4 regions of the Janthinobacterium sp. BJB401 genome follow, and region 4 is predicted to be linked to each of the others. Evidence: predicted binding sites of a transcription regulator. Region 4 holds the regulator's gene; each other region holds the start of a gene.
The links. The regulator FNR, encoded in region 4, switches genes on or off when oxygen is low (the NO sensors DNR and NnrR bind a similar motif). The targets are predictions, from matches to a motif close to TTGATNNNNATCAA.
Positions count from the first base shown of each region.

Region 1: a site for FNR is predicted at 1,917-1,930, ahead of HWE17_RS25345 (bacteriohemerythrin). Genes of this name have one in related genera too.
Region 2: a site for FNR is predicted at 1,454-1,467, ahead of HWE17_RS06090 (KamA family radical SAM protein). Genes of this name have one in related genera too.
Region 3: a site for FNR is predicted at 2,648-2,661, ahead of HWE17_RS13870 (IPT/TIG domain-containing protein). Genes of this name have one in related genera too.

Region 1 is NZ_JABXFH010000058.1:5,611-9,400, reverse strand. Features, by position in the region: gene HWE17_RS25360 (sulfite reductase flavoprotein subunit alpha) at 1-1,157, shown strand, start outside; gene HWE17_RS25355 (hypothetical protein) at 1,268-1,453, shown strand; gene HWE17_RS25350 (hypothetical protein) at 1,605-1,760, shown strand; gene HWE17_RS25345 (bacteriohemerythrin) at 2,006-2,404, shown strand; gene HWE17_RS25340 (hypothetical protein) at 2,408-3,262, opposite strand; gene HWE17_RS25335 (TonB-dependent siderophore receptor) at 3,573-3,790, shown strand, end outside.
Region 2 is NZ_JABXFH010000006.1:13,720-17,509, reverse strand. Features, by position in the region: gene HWE17_RS06100 (methyl-accepting chemotaxis protein) at 1-798, opposite strand, end outside; gene HWE17_RS06095 (cache domain-containing protein) at 867-1,325, opposite strand; gene HWE17_RS06090 (KamA family radical SAM protein) at 1,607-2,971, shown strand; gene HWE17_RS06085 (nitrate/nitrite transporter) at 2,974-3,790, shown strand, end outside.
Region 3 is NZ_JABXFH010000018.1:53,819-57,608, reverse strand. Features, by position in the region: gene HWE17_RS13870 (IPT/TIG domain-containing protein) at 1-2,426, opposite strand, end outside; gene metH (methionine synthase) at 3,078-3,790, shown strand, end outside.
Region 4 is NZ_JABXFH010000003.1:67,670-71,459, reverse strand. Features, by position in the region: gene HWE17_RS03320 (response regulator) at 1-1,206, opposite strand, end outside; gene fnr (fumarate/nitrate reduction transcriptional regulator Fnr) at 1,446-2,204, shown strand; gene HWE17_RS03310 (FixH family protein) at 2,208-2,732, opposite strand; gene ccoG (cytochrome c oxidase accessory protein CcoG) at 2,879-3,790, opposite strand, start outside.

The DNA.
Region 1 (3,790 bases), on a different contig from region 4:
ATCCCGCGCAATTGCGCCAGTACGAACGGGCACTGATCGTCGCCAGCACCTTTGGCGAAGGCGAGGCGCCGGACGGCACGCGCCGCTTTGCGCGCCTGCTGCACGCAACAGCAGGCACGCCGCTGGCGGGCCTGGAATTCGGCATGCTGGCCCTCGGCGACCGCCACTACAGCGCCTTCTGCGGCTTTGGCCATGCGCTGGCGCAACAATTACACGCGCTGGGCGCCACTTCTCTGTTCCCCTTGATCGAGGTGGACAAGCACGACCCCGCCGCCTTGGCCGGCTGGTCCAAGGCGCTGGCCCGCTGCAGCGGCAGCGCCATCGACGCCATCGGCGTGCAGGAAGAAGCGTCGTATGCCGAGTGGCGCCTGGCGCGCCGCGTGCTGCTCAACCCGGGCAGCCTGGGCGGCGAACTGCATGAAATCACCTTGACGGGCCCGGCCGACGCCACCTGGGAAGCGGGTGCGCTGGCGGAAATCATTCCCTGCAACGCGGATGGCAGCGATGGCGAGGGTAGCCACCCCGACAGTGCCCATCACGCGCCGCGCAGCTATTCGCTCGCTTCGCTGCCATCCGACGGCGAACTGCAATTACTGGTGCGCCAGGAGCGCCATGCGGGCGAGGAAAACCAGGGCCATGGCCTCGCTTCCGGCTGGCTCACGCGCTTCGCCCCGCTAGGCAGCCCCATCCGCCTGCGCCTGCAAGCCAATCCCGCCTTCGCGCCGGCCCTGGTCGACGTGCCCTGCATATATATCGGCAACGGTTCCGGCCTGGCCGGCCTGCGTGCGCACCTGCGCGCGCGCCAGCGGGCGGGGCTGGCCCGCAACTGGCTGCTGTTTGGCGAGCGCCAGCAAGCTTTTGACAGCGTCTGCGGCGCAGAGTTGCAAGGCTGGCTGGACACTGGCCATCTGGCACGCCTGGACCGTGTCTTTTCGCGCGATGGCAAGGATGGTGGCACACGGCAATACGTACAGGATCGCCTGCGCGCCAGCGCGAATGAACTGCGCGAGTGGCTGGCGCAAGGCGCCATCGTCTACGTGTGCGGCAGCCTGCAAGGCATGGCCACAGGAATCGATGCTGTACTGCAAGAATTGCTGGGCCAGGAGGGACTCGACGCCTTGCTGGCGGCCGGACGCTACCGCCGCGACGTGTATTGATCTGCCTCAGCCCATCGCCAGCACGGCCCGGCTATGTGGGCAGGCGCACTGTCGGCGCCAGCCATCGGGATAGAGTGGAGACATTCCCCCCACCGACTGCGAGGCTAGCCATGAAAAACCCCTGGATGAGCATGTACCTGAGCGCGGCCAACCGCATCGCCAACACGGCGCGCGGCCATGCGACGGCCGCCGTCAAGCGCGAAGCGGCGAAAAATACGCGGCAACTGACGCAAGTGTGGTTCGATTCCTTTCTGCCGCCAACAGGCAAGCCACGGCGCAGCCGCAAGGCCAAATAAGCCTGTGGCAACAGGCGAACTGGTGCGGTGCACCACAGCAATAAGTTGAAGTTACGACCAGATGAACTAAACTGCAAGCATGGTAGTGCATAAGGAAGTGACCGGCAGGCGCCGCATCCCCGCGCCGCCGCCGGGACACCGGGAGACGACCATGTTGACGCTCAAAGTGCTGGCCTGCCTTGCCTTGTCGGCCCTGCTGCTCGCGCCCCTCGTGTTACGGGATACGATGCAGTTGTCCGCCGGGCAGCAGCTGCAGGTGCCGAATGTCGATGCCCATGCCATTTGGGCTCACTGGCCTAAGCATTAATAATACGCGCGGCTGAGAAAACGCCGCTGGCTGCGCTGCTTTCAGCGGAGCTCGCTAGTGGCGTTCACATTCAAAAACCGCTTTGTTGCCGGTGGGAATTTGTTCTCTTCACCGATCAGTTTTTCTAGTTTTCCTCAAACGCTCTTCACTGCACATTTGATCCAAGTCATGGATTTCCCTCTTCGCCGCGTCCACACTGGAACAGTCCGCTTCGCACCGCGACGGACTTAACCTGGAGCATCGGCATGGGTAAATCGCATTGGAAGGATGAGATGGCGCTGGGGGTTCCCGTCATCGACGAGGCGCATGAGGCGCTGTTTCAGGAGCTCGCGCGCCTGCAGCAACTGGGCGACCAGCATTTCAGCGTGGCGTTTCGCGAGCTGATTGCGGCCGTCGAACGCGATTTCCGCGAGGAAGAGGATTTGATGGAAGAAATCGCCTTTCCCTCGCTGGCCAACCACCGGGAACAGCATGCGCGCGTGCTCAGCGGCTTGCACCATGCCTGGGCCGCCGTCGATGAAGGCGACCTGGAACAGGGCCGCCATGCGCTGTCGCTCTTGCCGCAATGGCTGATCTTCCACCAGGCCACCATGGACCTGGCCCTGGCGGCGGCGCTGGAACTGGTGCAGCGCCAGCCGAACTAGCCGCTACAGCAGCAGCACCGTGGCTTGCTCGGGCATGACGACGCGGTAGTGTCCCGGGTATTTGTCTTCGCCGTCGAAAATCTTGCAAAACACGGGCTGGTTGATATCGTTGACGGCCGCCTCGTTCATGGGCAAGGTGGCAATCAATTGCTCGCCATCCATCAACTGCAAGGCGCTGCCCCGCTCGGCTGCGCAAAAGGCCAGCGATTGCACGTCGCTGGCGAACGGCCGCTTGTACCACGGCGTGATGGCCCGCACGGCGCGCCGGGCGTCCTGCAAGACTTGCCCCACGCGCGTGACGTTCCACGCATCGCGCGCCACGGACGGCTGGAGGACGATATTCGCCGTCAGCTCGCCCCTGCCCTTGTTCACCAGGAAAGCACCATCCTGCGCGGCGATGTCATCGTTGAGCGGCACGACGAACACGCCGCCGCTGGACACCTTGATCGGCACGGGCGCGCCATAGCCTTGCAAGGCCACGCGCACGTCGTCGATGGTGGCGCTCAGCTTGGCAGGAATCAGGCGCAGGGCCATCACCACGCTGCCGCTCGACACTTGCCACACTTTCCTGGCCGTCAGATAACTTTCGCGATACGCCGTGAAGCGCACGCGTGGCGCCTTGGCGTCGCTGCTGGCCGTGATCGTCACCGTTTGCGACGGCAAGGCGTCCTCTGCGCTCGCAGTTACCTCTGGCGCCGATGCTTCGGATGTGGCCGGCGCAACGGGCGGCGATTCGGCGGCGGGCGGCACGCTGGCACTCTGCAGCGGCGCGGGAACAGCCGGCGGCGGCGCGTGCTCCTGGGCCTGGCCCAGCGACACGACACACAACCATCCGGCACAAGCGATCCATGTACGCATGCATTTCTTTCAATGAGGAAAATATTTTATCAGCGCCTGCATTATCGCAGAAGGCCGGACGATGCGCGCCACAGCCCCAATCGCACTCTTTTGGTGCGCACGCTTGATTATTTGGCAAATATCACCTATATTGATAATGATTCTTATTCACAAATGTGACAGGAATCATGCTCATCTTTCCACTGCCAGGCGCGAGTGGAACTGCTATCCAAGCCAGACCACGGGCCAGCGTCACGCCATCCCCCCAGCTACTGCGCACCTCGCCAGACGAGATAGGAACACACACGACTAAAAATACTCCAGGAAAATAATGCAATCGACCACCGTCTTCTCTTCTTCGCGCCAGCCCGCCTTGCGCCCCCTGCCCCGTTTATTACACATCAGCCTGCTAAGTCTTGCCGCCGGCGTGGTCTTGCCGGCACACGCAACCGACGCCGCCACGGCCGACGTCACCATGCCGGCCGTCACTGTGCTGGGCCAGTCGATGGCCACCACGGAAGGCACGCAGTCGTACACGGCAGGCGAAAC
Region 2 (3,790 bases), on a different contig from region 4:
GATGGTGCGCAAGGTCTGGTTCAGGTGGGCGATGGTCTGGTCCAGCACGCGCGAGGTGGCGGCGATTTCGTCATTGCCCTGCTTGGGCGCGCCGGCCGTCAGCTTGCCCGCCGCTAGGTCTTGCACGGCGTCGGCAATGCCGCGGATTTCCACCAGCATGGCGCGCCGCACCAGCATGGTCACGACGATGGAAACGAGGATAGACAGCAGCACCGTCAGCAGCAGGCTCCAGCCTAGGGTGCGAAACTCGGCGCTGGCCGTCGCATGGGCCTGGCTGCTGAGCGTTGTTTCCAGGGCCGACAGTTGCGCCAGCTGCGTATTGAACTGGCCGAATTGGGTTTCCGCCTTGAGCATGGAATTGGTGGCGATCGACTGGTCCATCTGCGCCATTTCCATGGTTTCCAGCACGGCCTTGCGATAGCCGGCCAGCGCTGCGATGGCCGCATCGACCAAAGTGCGCTCGGCGCCCGTGGCCGTGGCGCGCAGCGTGGTCAGCTGGGTGCCGATGGCCGCGTGGCGCGCCTTGATCTGTTGTTCAAGTGCATCAAGGCGGGCCTTGGCGAAGCTGCCATTCGTCCACGACAGCAACTGGTACATATTGCCATGCACCTGCCTGGCCTCGCCGAGTACATCGGCGGCCGCCTTCAAGTGCGTGATGCGCACCCGCACCATGTTTTCCAGCGAGGCATTTTGCCGCACCATGCCATACCATGCGCCGGTCGAGCTGAGTATCAGCAGCAGCAAGACCAGTATGGGCGCCAGCAATAATTTTGGTCCGATGCGTAATTGATTGAGCATGCTTGACTCCTGGCTATGGCTGTTCACACCGGAGGCGGCGCGCGGTGTGTATGCGCGCCGCCCCTGCCTTATTTTTTGTAGATGCCCGCTTCCAGCACCACATCGTTGACGCGCAGGATGTACGTGGTCTTCGGTTCGATCTTGCCGCTGGTGGGATTCTTGTACTGGTAATCGACCCAGCCCTTGCCCTGTTTTTGCGCCAGTTCAATGATTTCACGGCGATATTTCTTGCCATTCGCATCGGGTACATCCGTCAAATCCTTGCCCACGATGGAAGGATTGATGGGGTGGGCCAGCACGATGCCCGTCTTGATGTCGCGCATGTCCACGTATAGCGAGCCCTGCACGAAGTCCGGGTCTTTCGCCGTGATTTTCTTCATCATTTCTTCCTTGCCATGCGCCTTCATGAAGGCGGCGCCCCGTTCGGCCATGGCGATGGCGTCTTTTTCCGTTGGTTCGACGGCGGCACTGACGCTGCCGCCGGCAAATGCCAGGCACAGCAGGCTACCCGTGAATAAGCGTTTCATGAAAGCTCCTTGTGATATCGAGGGATATGTTGCCAAGTCGTAATTTACGTCGCCGACGCTTCCCTCAAATTGCGATGGAACAAACTAAGGTGTTGCTTGTAGGCAGCATGCAACGTATCGACGGCTTGTTGATATGTAGCAATTTGGTTCCGAATGGCAAGAATTATGATGACTTTCACAGCATGCCGGGCGGGTCTGGTATGAGGGGGAAGAGGCTGGAATTGGACGATGTAGGGCTGATTTCATGCAAGTTATCGCTATTTACAGGCAAGGAGCTTATCGTGTCCGCACCCATTACCGAGCCGTTTTCACCCAAGTTCAAGCCGTACACGCGGCAAACCATTCAACAGGCGCGGCAGTGGGAATGGCTGCCGGAAGAGCAGCGTGTAGCCGTGCAAGTGGTGTCGCACGTCTTGCCGTTTCGCACCAATGAATATGTGCTCGATCAGCTGATCGACTGGAACAATATCCCTGACGATCCCATCTATCGCCTCGTCTTTCCCCACCGCGACATGCTGCCACCCGAGCAGTACGCGCACTTGCGCGACCTGGTGCTGGTCAAGCAGGACAAGGCTGCCATTGATGCCTATGTGCATGGCTTGCGCCTGGGCATGAATCCCCACCCGGCTGGCCAGATGACGCATAACGTGCCGAAGGTCAACGATGCGCCCGTGCGCGGCTTGCAGCATAAATATGCGCAGACGGTGCTGTTTTTTCCCAGCGCGGGCCAGACCTGCCACGCGTATTGCACCTTCTGCTTCCGCTGGCCCCAGTTCGTCGGCATGGACGACATGAAGTTCGATGCGCGCGAGTCACATGAGCTGGCCGCCTACCTGAAACTGCATCCGGAAGTGACGGACGTGCTGATCACGGGCGGCGACCCGATGATCATGAACACGCGGCAACTGGCCGCCTACCTGGAGCCGCTGCTGGCGCCGGGTCTGGAACACATCCAGAACATTCGCATCGGCACCAAGGCGGTGGCGTATTGGCCGCAGCGCTTCGTGTCCGACCGCGATGCGGATGACTTGATGCGCCTGTTCGAGCGCGTCGTCAAGGCGGGCAAGAACCTGGCCGTGATGGGCCATTACAGCCACGCCGTCGAGTTGCGCCAGGACATCGCCCAGCAAGCCGTGAAACGCATCGTCTCCAGGGGCGCCACCTTGCGCATGCAGGGGCCGCTGATCCGCCACATCAATGAAGATCCGGCAAGCTGGGCCGAGCTGTGGCAGACGGGCACGCGCCTGGGAGCGATTCCGTATTACATGTTCGTCGAACGTGACACGGGGCCGCGCGGCTATTTCGAGTTGCCCTTGGCGAAGGCGCACGAGATTTTCCAGGCCGCCTACCAGATGGTGTCGGGCCTGTCGCGCACGGTGCGCGGGCCGTCCATGAGTGCGTTTCCCGGCAAGATCGTCATCGACGGCATCGTCACCATCAATGACGAAAAACTGTTTGCCCTGCAGTTTTTGCAGGCGCGTAATCCGGATTGGGTGCGGCGGCCGTTTTATGCGAAATTCGATGCGGAAGCGACGTGGATGGACGATTTGAAGCCGGCCTTTGGCCACGACAAGTTTTTCTTTGAAACGGATGAGCCTGTGCCGCAGGTGCCGCATAAAATCATCCGTCTGGCAAAGGCCGCCTGAGCATGCACGGCGCCGGCGCTTCTTCCCGCTCCGGCGTGGCCGTGTTTTGCCTCGTGTTCCTGCCGTTCGCGCTCGGGCATTACCTGTCGTGCCTGCTGCGCGGCGTGAATGCCGTGCTGACGGCCGAGTTGCTGGGGGCCATCGCCCTGACGCCAGCCCAGCTGGGCCTGCTGACCAGCGCTTTTTTTCTCGCCTTTGCGCTGGTGCAATTGCCGGTTGGCATGGCGCTCGATCGCTACGGCCCCCGCACGGTGCAACTGTGGCTGCTGGCGCTGGCGGCCCTGGGCGTGTGGCTGTTCAGCCGGGGCCACAGCTTTGCCGAACTGATGTGGGCGCGCGCCTTGATGGGGGCGGGCCTGGGCGGCTGTTTCATGGCCGCCGTGAAAGCGATCTCGTGCGCCATCGCGCCAGCCCGCCTGCCGTCCGTGCATGGCTATCTGATCGCCGTGGGCGGACTGGGCGCGGCCACGGCTACCATGCCCGTCAAGCTGGCCCTGCACTATACGGACTGGCGCGGCGTGTTTCTGGGCCTGGCGCTGGCGGCGCTGGCCATCGGCTTGCTGATCCGCCTGCTGTCGCCGGCCATGCCCGCGCCTGCCGTAACCATGAGCAAGGTGAACAAGGTCAGCGTGTGGAGCGTGTACCGGGATCCCGGTTTTCGCCGCACCATCGCGCTGATCCTGCTGCCGCACACGGTGTTCTTTGGCGTGCAGGGTTTATGGATAGGCCGCTGGCTGGCCGACGTGGGCGGCTTGTCCGACGATAACGTGGCGTATTTGTTGTACCTGGGCATGGCGGCCGTCATCTTCGGCGCCATCG
Region 3 (3,790 bases), on a different contig from region 4:
ACCTCGAAACGGCCGCCGGCCGGCAAGGCGCTCACGTCGACGCTGGCTTTGCCACCCGTCAAGTCAGTGGCGACCACCGTCTTGCGGCCATCGGCGGCCACGTACAGCACGGCGGCATACGGTTCCGACTGGGCATTCCAGACCAGCGCCAGCTTGCCGCCGCTTTGTGTCGCATCGAACGTGGCATCGTTGGCGGCGACCTTGCTGCGGCGCGCCGGGCGCTCCAGCTTGGCTAAAGCCTTGCCGTTTTGCAGCACTTGCACGTCGCTGATATCGCCCGGGTTGGCGAAGCTGACGCGGAAATGGCTCATGGCGTTACCGCCATGGTCGGCCACGGAGACGGCATCGAAGGGCAAGTCGATAGTCTGCCCCGACGCCGTCAGCACGCGCAAGGTATAAGCATGGCCGCTGCCACTGGCAGCGACGCCGATGCGCACCGACGAAGCAACGGCGGGACGCAGACCCACGCCCGATGGCGTGATGCGGCCGGAAATCGTCAGATAGCCATTCTCGGCCACGGACATGCTGGCGGCCAGCACATTGCTGCCCGTAACTTGCGTGCTGCGTTTTTCCAGGAATTGCTGCACCCGCGCATAGCTGTAGTCGGAGAACCAGGCGCCGCTGCAATAGCTCATCACGTCCTTCATCGGCGTGCTGCCATAGACTGCCTTGCTCAGCTGGCCGATGCTGCCCGCGTAGTTGCTGTTGTACAGCGCTTGCGGACCCAGATCGCCATTGGCATACGGGTAGTCGGGAGCCGCATTGGCTGGACCGCCGCAGGCTACGTGCTGCAGCGAGTGGTTGTGGCCCAGCTCATGCACGAGCGTGGTCAGCCATAGAGGCCATTGATTGCCGAAGGGGTCGACCGCTGCGATGCGGTTGGAACTGGCATCGAGGCCGATGGCCGACGTGAAGTCGCTGCCGCTGCTGCGCTGGTTGATATAGGCCAGGCCGGCGGCGTTGTTGACGGACATCTTCGGCACGAAACCATAATAATAGGCGCCGCTGTCTTCCAGCGCGCGCTGGTTTTCCAGCTTGCCCAGGGTATCGCTCCACCAGCTGTCGGCCGTGCTGCTGCCTGGCATGCTCAGCGCAGTGCGCGTCGTGATGCTGATATTTTCCGTCGCATACGGATACACGCGCAGCAGCGCGGCGCGGATCACCTCGGCGTCAGGCAGTTGCGCCACGCCATCATCGGTGCTCAAGGGCACGAGCACCAGACGAATTTTGGCCAGGCTGGCCACCGCAGGCGCCGCTTCCTGGCTCACTTGCACGCCATCATTGCCGACAGCCGTCACGCGCACGCGCACGCCGGGCAAGATCCAGCCGGAAGGCAGGACGGCACTGAAGTTGCCATTGAAACTGTCATCGTTCTTCGTCGCCGGCAAGAGCGCCGGCCCCGTCATCGCGATGCTGCCCAGATTGCTGCCATTGGCGGCCGTCGCATTCAAGGTGACAGCCGGGCTGGTCTGGCCCACTTGCGCGCCCAGCACGGACACGCGCACGGCGGCCGGCTTGCCGCGCGTCAGGCGCAAGGCTGTATTGCTGGCGTTCAAATTCAGTACTTGCGCGAAATCAATACTGCCCAAGGTAAAGGCCGACACCGTGCCCGCATTCACGGCGATGCGCGACGCGGCCGACAACATCACGTTGCCCGTTGCCGAGGCTGGCGCGGACAGCAGCAGCTGGCTGGCGCTGGCGCTGACGATGACGGCAGGCGTATTGCCCACCGAAGCCGAGCTGACCTGATCGAGATTGCTGCCCTGCAACGTCACCGACAAGGTCGTGCCGTTGACGACCGACGAGATCGACGTCACCGCCACGCTGGCCAGGACCGTGTACGCGTCGCCGCTGGCGACATCGTTGTAGGGGCCGCGCACCGTCAGCGCGCCAGTCGCGGCGCCCGCAGGCACTACCACCGTCACGCTGCTGGCCGTCTGGCTTTGCGGCGTTGCCGCCGCGCCATTGCCAAACTGTACCGCCGTCACGGCGCCCATGCCGGCGCCCGTGATCGTCACGCTGGAACCGACACCGCCCGTCGCCGGTGCGACGCTGCCCACGCTCAATGGCAGGTACACAGTGACGTTATAGCTGGTGGCCGCCGTGCCGCTGGCGCTGACCAGGCTCAAGGCGCCCGTGACGGGCACGCCCGGCATGGCCAGAGTCACGCTGGTGTCGCTGCTGGCACTGGCGGCAACGTTCACGCCACCCACCTGGAAAGCCGTCACACGGCTCAGATTCGTGCCCGTCACCACCAGGCTGCCACCGATGGCGACATTCGCCGCCGAGACGGCCGTCACGGCGGGAATCAGGACGGGCGTACCCGAGGTGGTCGCCACCACCGTGTCGCCACCACCACCGCCCCCGCCGCCGCAGGCGGACAGGCCCAGCATGACAAACAATGCTACAAGCAAATGGTTTTTCATGGCTGGCAACCATGTTGATGCAGCGCGATGCCGGGGAGGACACGAGATAAATGTGACATATTGGTGACTTTTGGTGAGAATTTATTTTCGAAGAACCAATATTATGGGTTAATTCGATTCCTAAAGACAACTATTAATGCTTTTGATTCAATTGGTTTTGATAATAATTAAAATATCGTCTTGGCAAATTTTATTTTGAGCATTATTGGCTTCACTCTGTATTGACTTAAATCGAAATTACTTTCCTTTGCAGCTATTGCTATTCGGCTCATTAAAAATATGCGGATATGGCGCAAATAATGTGGAAATTTTTCCACAGTCTAGAGAGCAGTATCTCCCTGCCAACTTTGGCGGAAAAATTAACGTTTTGAGTAAGATTTTCAGGAATGTAATTTTCAGAAGCTGGCGTGGCGGAGGGCGATGTGTTGCAATGTGTTGCAACCACGCCTGCCGTGGGGCGAACGGCCGCTTTTGCTTAAAACCAAAGCAGCCTGATGCCGTATAATTTTAGACCCGGTGAAATCAGGCGATTGCCACCTTCTGCCTGCCCTACCCGGCCGGCACTCTCCGTCAGCTGATCCTGCTGGCCGCATCCGCCTCGTACCTGTCTTGTCGCCGCGCCGCCGCCCGTTTGCCTATTGAAAGCATGAAATGAACGATACCGTGATCCCCGCCATGTCCCCGACCGAAGCCACCTTGCGCGCCATTCTTGCGCGACGGATCATGATTCTCGACGGCGCGATGGGCACGATCATCCAGCAATACAAGCTCGACGAAGAAGCGTACCGTGGCGGCCCCGCCGGCCGCTTCATCGATTTCACCGCGCCGGCCGACAGTGGCGCGCGCGAACTGTTCGTCAAGGGCAATAATGAATTGCTGACCCTGACGCAGCCGCACATCATCCAGGAAATCCACGAGCGCTACCTGGCGGCCGGCGCCGACCTGATCGAAACGAATACCTTCGGCGCCACGACCATCGCGCAAGACGATTACCACATGGCCCACCTGGCCTATGAAATGAACGTGCAGGCGGCAAAACTGGCGCGCGCCGCCTGCGACAAGTATTCCACCCCGCACAAGCCGCGCTTCGTCGCCGGCGCCCTCGGGCCCACGCCGAAGACGGCGTCGATCTCGCCCGACGTGAACGACCCGGCCGCGCGCAACGTCAGTTTCGACCAGCTGGTGGCCGCCTACCTGCAGCAGACGCAGGGCCTGGTGGAAGGCGGCGCCGACGTGCTGCTGGTGGAAACCATTTTCGATACCCTCAACTGCAAGGCGGCCCTGTTCGCCATCGACCTGTTCTACGAGCAAAACCCGACCGTCGTGCGCCTGCCCTTGATGATTTCCGGCACCGTCACGGATGC
Region 4 (3,790 bases):
CAGCACGGCATTGAGGGGCGTGCGGATTTCATGGCTCATGTTGGCCACGAAATCGCTCTTCGCGCGGTTGGCCGCCTCGGCCCGGTCGCGTTCCTGCTCCAGCTCCGCCGCGCGCGCTTCGAGTTCCTGCTGCAGGCGGTCGCGTTCGCTCATCAGGCCGTTGAACGCTTCCGTCAGCTCGCCGATCTCGTCGCGCTGCTGCACCGGCACGGGGGTAAAACGGCTGCCGCTGGTGCGTAGGGCCAGCAGGGTGTCGCGCAGGCGCACCAGCGGCGACAGCAGGCGCACGGTGACCCAGCCCAGAACAAAGGCAGCCAGCAGCGAGGCGAGGATGCTCCACAGCACCAGCCGGTACAGCACGCCATCGAATGGTTCGAAGGCATCGTCGACGGGCAGCGAGCTGGCCAGCAGCCAGTTCACCGATTTCAGGCGCTTGAAACTGTTGACTGCCGTGATGCCGCGGCTGTTGGTGCTGACCATGCTGCCTTCGCCATCTTCCTTCAGCAGCTGGGTCGTCGTCAGATTGGCGTTCGGCTGGCGCGGCTGCAGCAAACGGCTGGTATCGGGGTGCAGCACGTAGCGCGGCACGGCGCCGCGCGTGAGGATGAAGTAATAGCCGCTCTTGCCGACCTTTTCCGAGCGCAGGCGCCCCAGCAGATTGTCCTTGTACAGGCGCAGCACGCCGATCACCACGCCGGCCACCTGGCCATCGGCGGTGAGCACGGGCGCCACCATCTGCACGATGGGCATGCCGCTCGATTTACCGAGCATCGGCTCGGTGATCATGGGCTGGCGCGTGCGCAGGACGGTCTGGAAATACTCGCGCTCGGCAACGTTGATGCCGGCGCGCCCCGGCACTTCCGGCATGTCGGCCACGACGGCGCCTTGCGCGTCGAGCACCAGCACGTCGTCGAACAGCACCAGCATCGAGCGGCGCGAATAGTATTCGCGCAATTGGGCGGGCCGGGCGATCAGTTCCGGCGGCTGCTGCCGGGCCGTCAGGGTGACGATCTGCAGCAGCATGCCCAGCTTGTCGTCGAGCTCGGCAGCGGTACGGCTGATCAGGGATGACTGCTGGCTCAGCAGTACTTTAGTGAAATCGTCGCGCATGTGCTGCACCTGGATCATGGTGACCAGCGCGATCATGGCGATCGAGGTCAGGCTGGTGGCCAGCGCGACTTTTGCTTTGATGCCGAGAGGCTTCATGATTTCCTTTTCAGTACCGGGCGGCACAGGCGGCAAGTAATGCTGTCAGGAATTTTCCTATCAATGCCCCAGCTTGGCAAGCGGCGCCGCGCAAATTGCCCTCCCCGCATGGGCTTTTGACGATGTTGCCATATAATTAAAGTCGGAACGTCGTTTATTCAGCGAAATTGCGGTGAAATTGGCACACGGCAACCCTGTATGCAGTAAACTTGTTGTTGCATTTTCTAAAAGGTACCGACATGACTGAAGCGCTACTCACTCCAACCTTGCCTACAGTGAACGTGGAAGCGTTGCGTGCGCGATGCTCGACCTGCAGCATGCATCAATTGTGCCTGCCGATGGGCCTCGATATGGGCGACATGGACAGGCTGGACCAGATCATCGGCCGCCGCCGCAAGATCGTGCGCGGCGCCTCGCTGTTCCGTATCGGTGACTCGTTCCAGAATCTGTACGCGATCCGCCTGGGGCACTTCAAGACGTACCAGATCAATCCGGGCGGCGAAGAGCAGGTGACGGGCTTCCAGATGGCCGGCGAACTGCTGGGCATGGACGCCATCAGCGCCGACCGCCACCACTGTAATGCGGTGGCGCTGGAAGACAGCGAAGTGTGTGAAATCCCGTTTTCCAGCCTGGAACAATTGCTGGGCAATATGCCGACCTTGCTGCGCCATTTCCACCGCATGATGAGCCAGGAAATCACGCGCGAGCAAAGCGTCATGCTGTTGCTGGGCAATATGCAGGCGACGCAGCGTTTTGCCGCCTTTATCGTCAACCTGGCGTCGCGCTACGAAGCGCGCGGCTATTCGAGCAGCAAATTCCAGCTGCGCATGTCGCGCGAGGAAATCGGCAACTACCTGGGCCTGACCATCGAAAGCGTCAGCCGTTTATTGTCGAAATTCAAGAAGGAAGGCTGGCTGCGCGTCTCGAACCGAGAAATTGAAATCTTGCAGCCGGCAAAACTGAAGGCCATCACGGCCGGTACCGACGTCTGCAAATAAGGCTTACAGTTCCTCGTCGGCATGCAGTGCGATGCTGCGTTGCAGCGGCCAGGTCCAGATGCCGGACAGGCGCCACTCGCGCTTGTCGTTTTCCACCAGCACTTGCCAGCGGCTGCGCTCGAGCATCGGCAGCGCCACCGAGAAATTGCCGGCCGCATCGGGCCGCACCAGCAGCTTGATGTCCTTTTCCGGCAGCGTCGCATGCGCCAGGTGCAGCTGCAGCGGACCCTGGTAAGCTTTGCCGAAGCTGTGCACGGAACCACTGAGGCGCGCTGACGCCACGTCGTAGGACAAGCTGGTAGCCATCGCCAGGTCGCTGGCGATCGTGTCGCGCTTCAAATCCTGGTTGATCGCCTTGCCCTGCTTGTAATAGTCGCCCACCACCAGCGCATCGGGTTGCGTAAACGCGATATAGCCCATGAAGCTGCCGACGACCACGGACAGGCCGGGACCGATCATCAGCAGCCATGGCCAGCGATGCTTGTACCAGGGATCGGCGGGGGCTTGCAGTTTCAGACTGTCGGACATTTTGTTCTCCTTGGGGTCAGACCCTTTGGGTCTGACCCCAGCTTTTGCTTCTGGGTTGAAAATGCAGTAAACCTACCGCATGTTGAATGCTACCCCTACGGCGAAATACCGGGGTCGGACCCAGAGGGTCCGACCCCGAATCAACATCACCGCGGCACGATGAATACCGCGCTTTCACGCACATGCAGCGAGGGGTTGTCCAGCGATTGCAATTCGATCGCAATCTTGTTCGACCCCTTCTCGCCGACGCCGTGCGGCACGCGCAGGCGGATCGGCCAGCCCAGCGTTTCCGTCGGCTGCAAGGTCACTTCTTCGCGCGTCAGCAAGGTCAGGCCCGGCAAGCCGGAAGCGCTGATCTTGAAATGCTGGCTTTGCTCCGAGGTGTTCATGATCTGCAGGCGGTAGACGTTTTCGATCATGCCGTCTTCCACTTCGCGTCCCATCGAACCGCGGTCGCGGATCACGTCCATTTTCAGGGGCGTGCGCAGGGCCAGCGAGGTACATACGGCGATGATGATCAGGGCCAGGATGGAAGTGTAGATCAGGACGCGCGGGCGCATGGCGCGCTGGCGTATCTGCTTCGAATTGAAGTTGTTTTCCATCGCATGGTCGGTGCTGTAGCGTATCAGGCCACGCGGCCGCTCGACCTTGTCCATCACGCTGTTGCAGGCATCGACGCAGGCGGCGCAGCCGATGCATTCATACTGCAGGCCGTTGCGTATATCGATACCGGTCGGACACACCTGCACGCACAGGGTGCAATCGATGCAGTCGCCCAGCTTGTCGTTGTTGCCGGCCTTCTTGCTCATGGCGCCGCGTGGTTCGCCGCGCTTGGCATCGTAGGTGATGATCAGGGTGTCCTGGTCGAACATGGCGCTCTGGAAGCGCGCGTAGGGGCACATGTATTTGCACACCTGCTCGCGCAGCCAGCCCGCGTTGCCGTAGGTTGCCAGGCTGTAGAACAAGACCCAGAACCATTCCCAGGGACCGAAATTCAAGGTGGTCACCGACTGCGCCAGTTCCTTGATCGGCGTGAAGTAGCCGACAAAGGTAAAGCC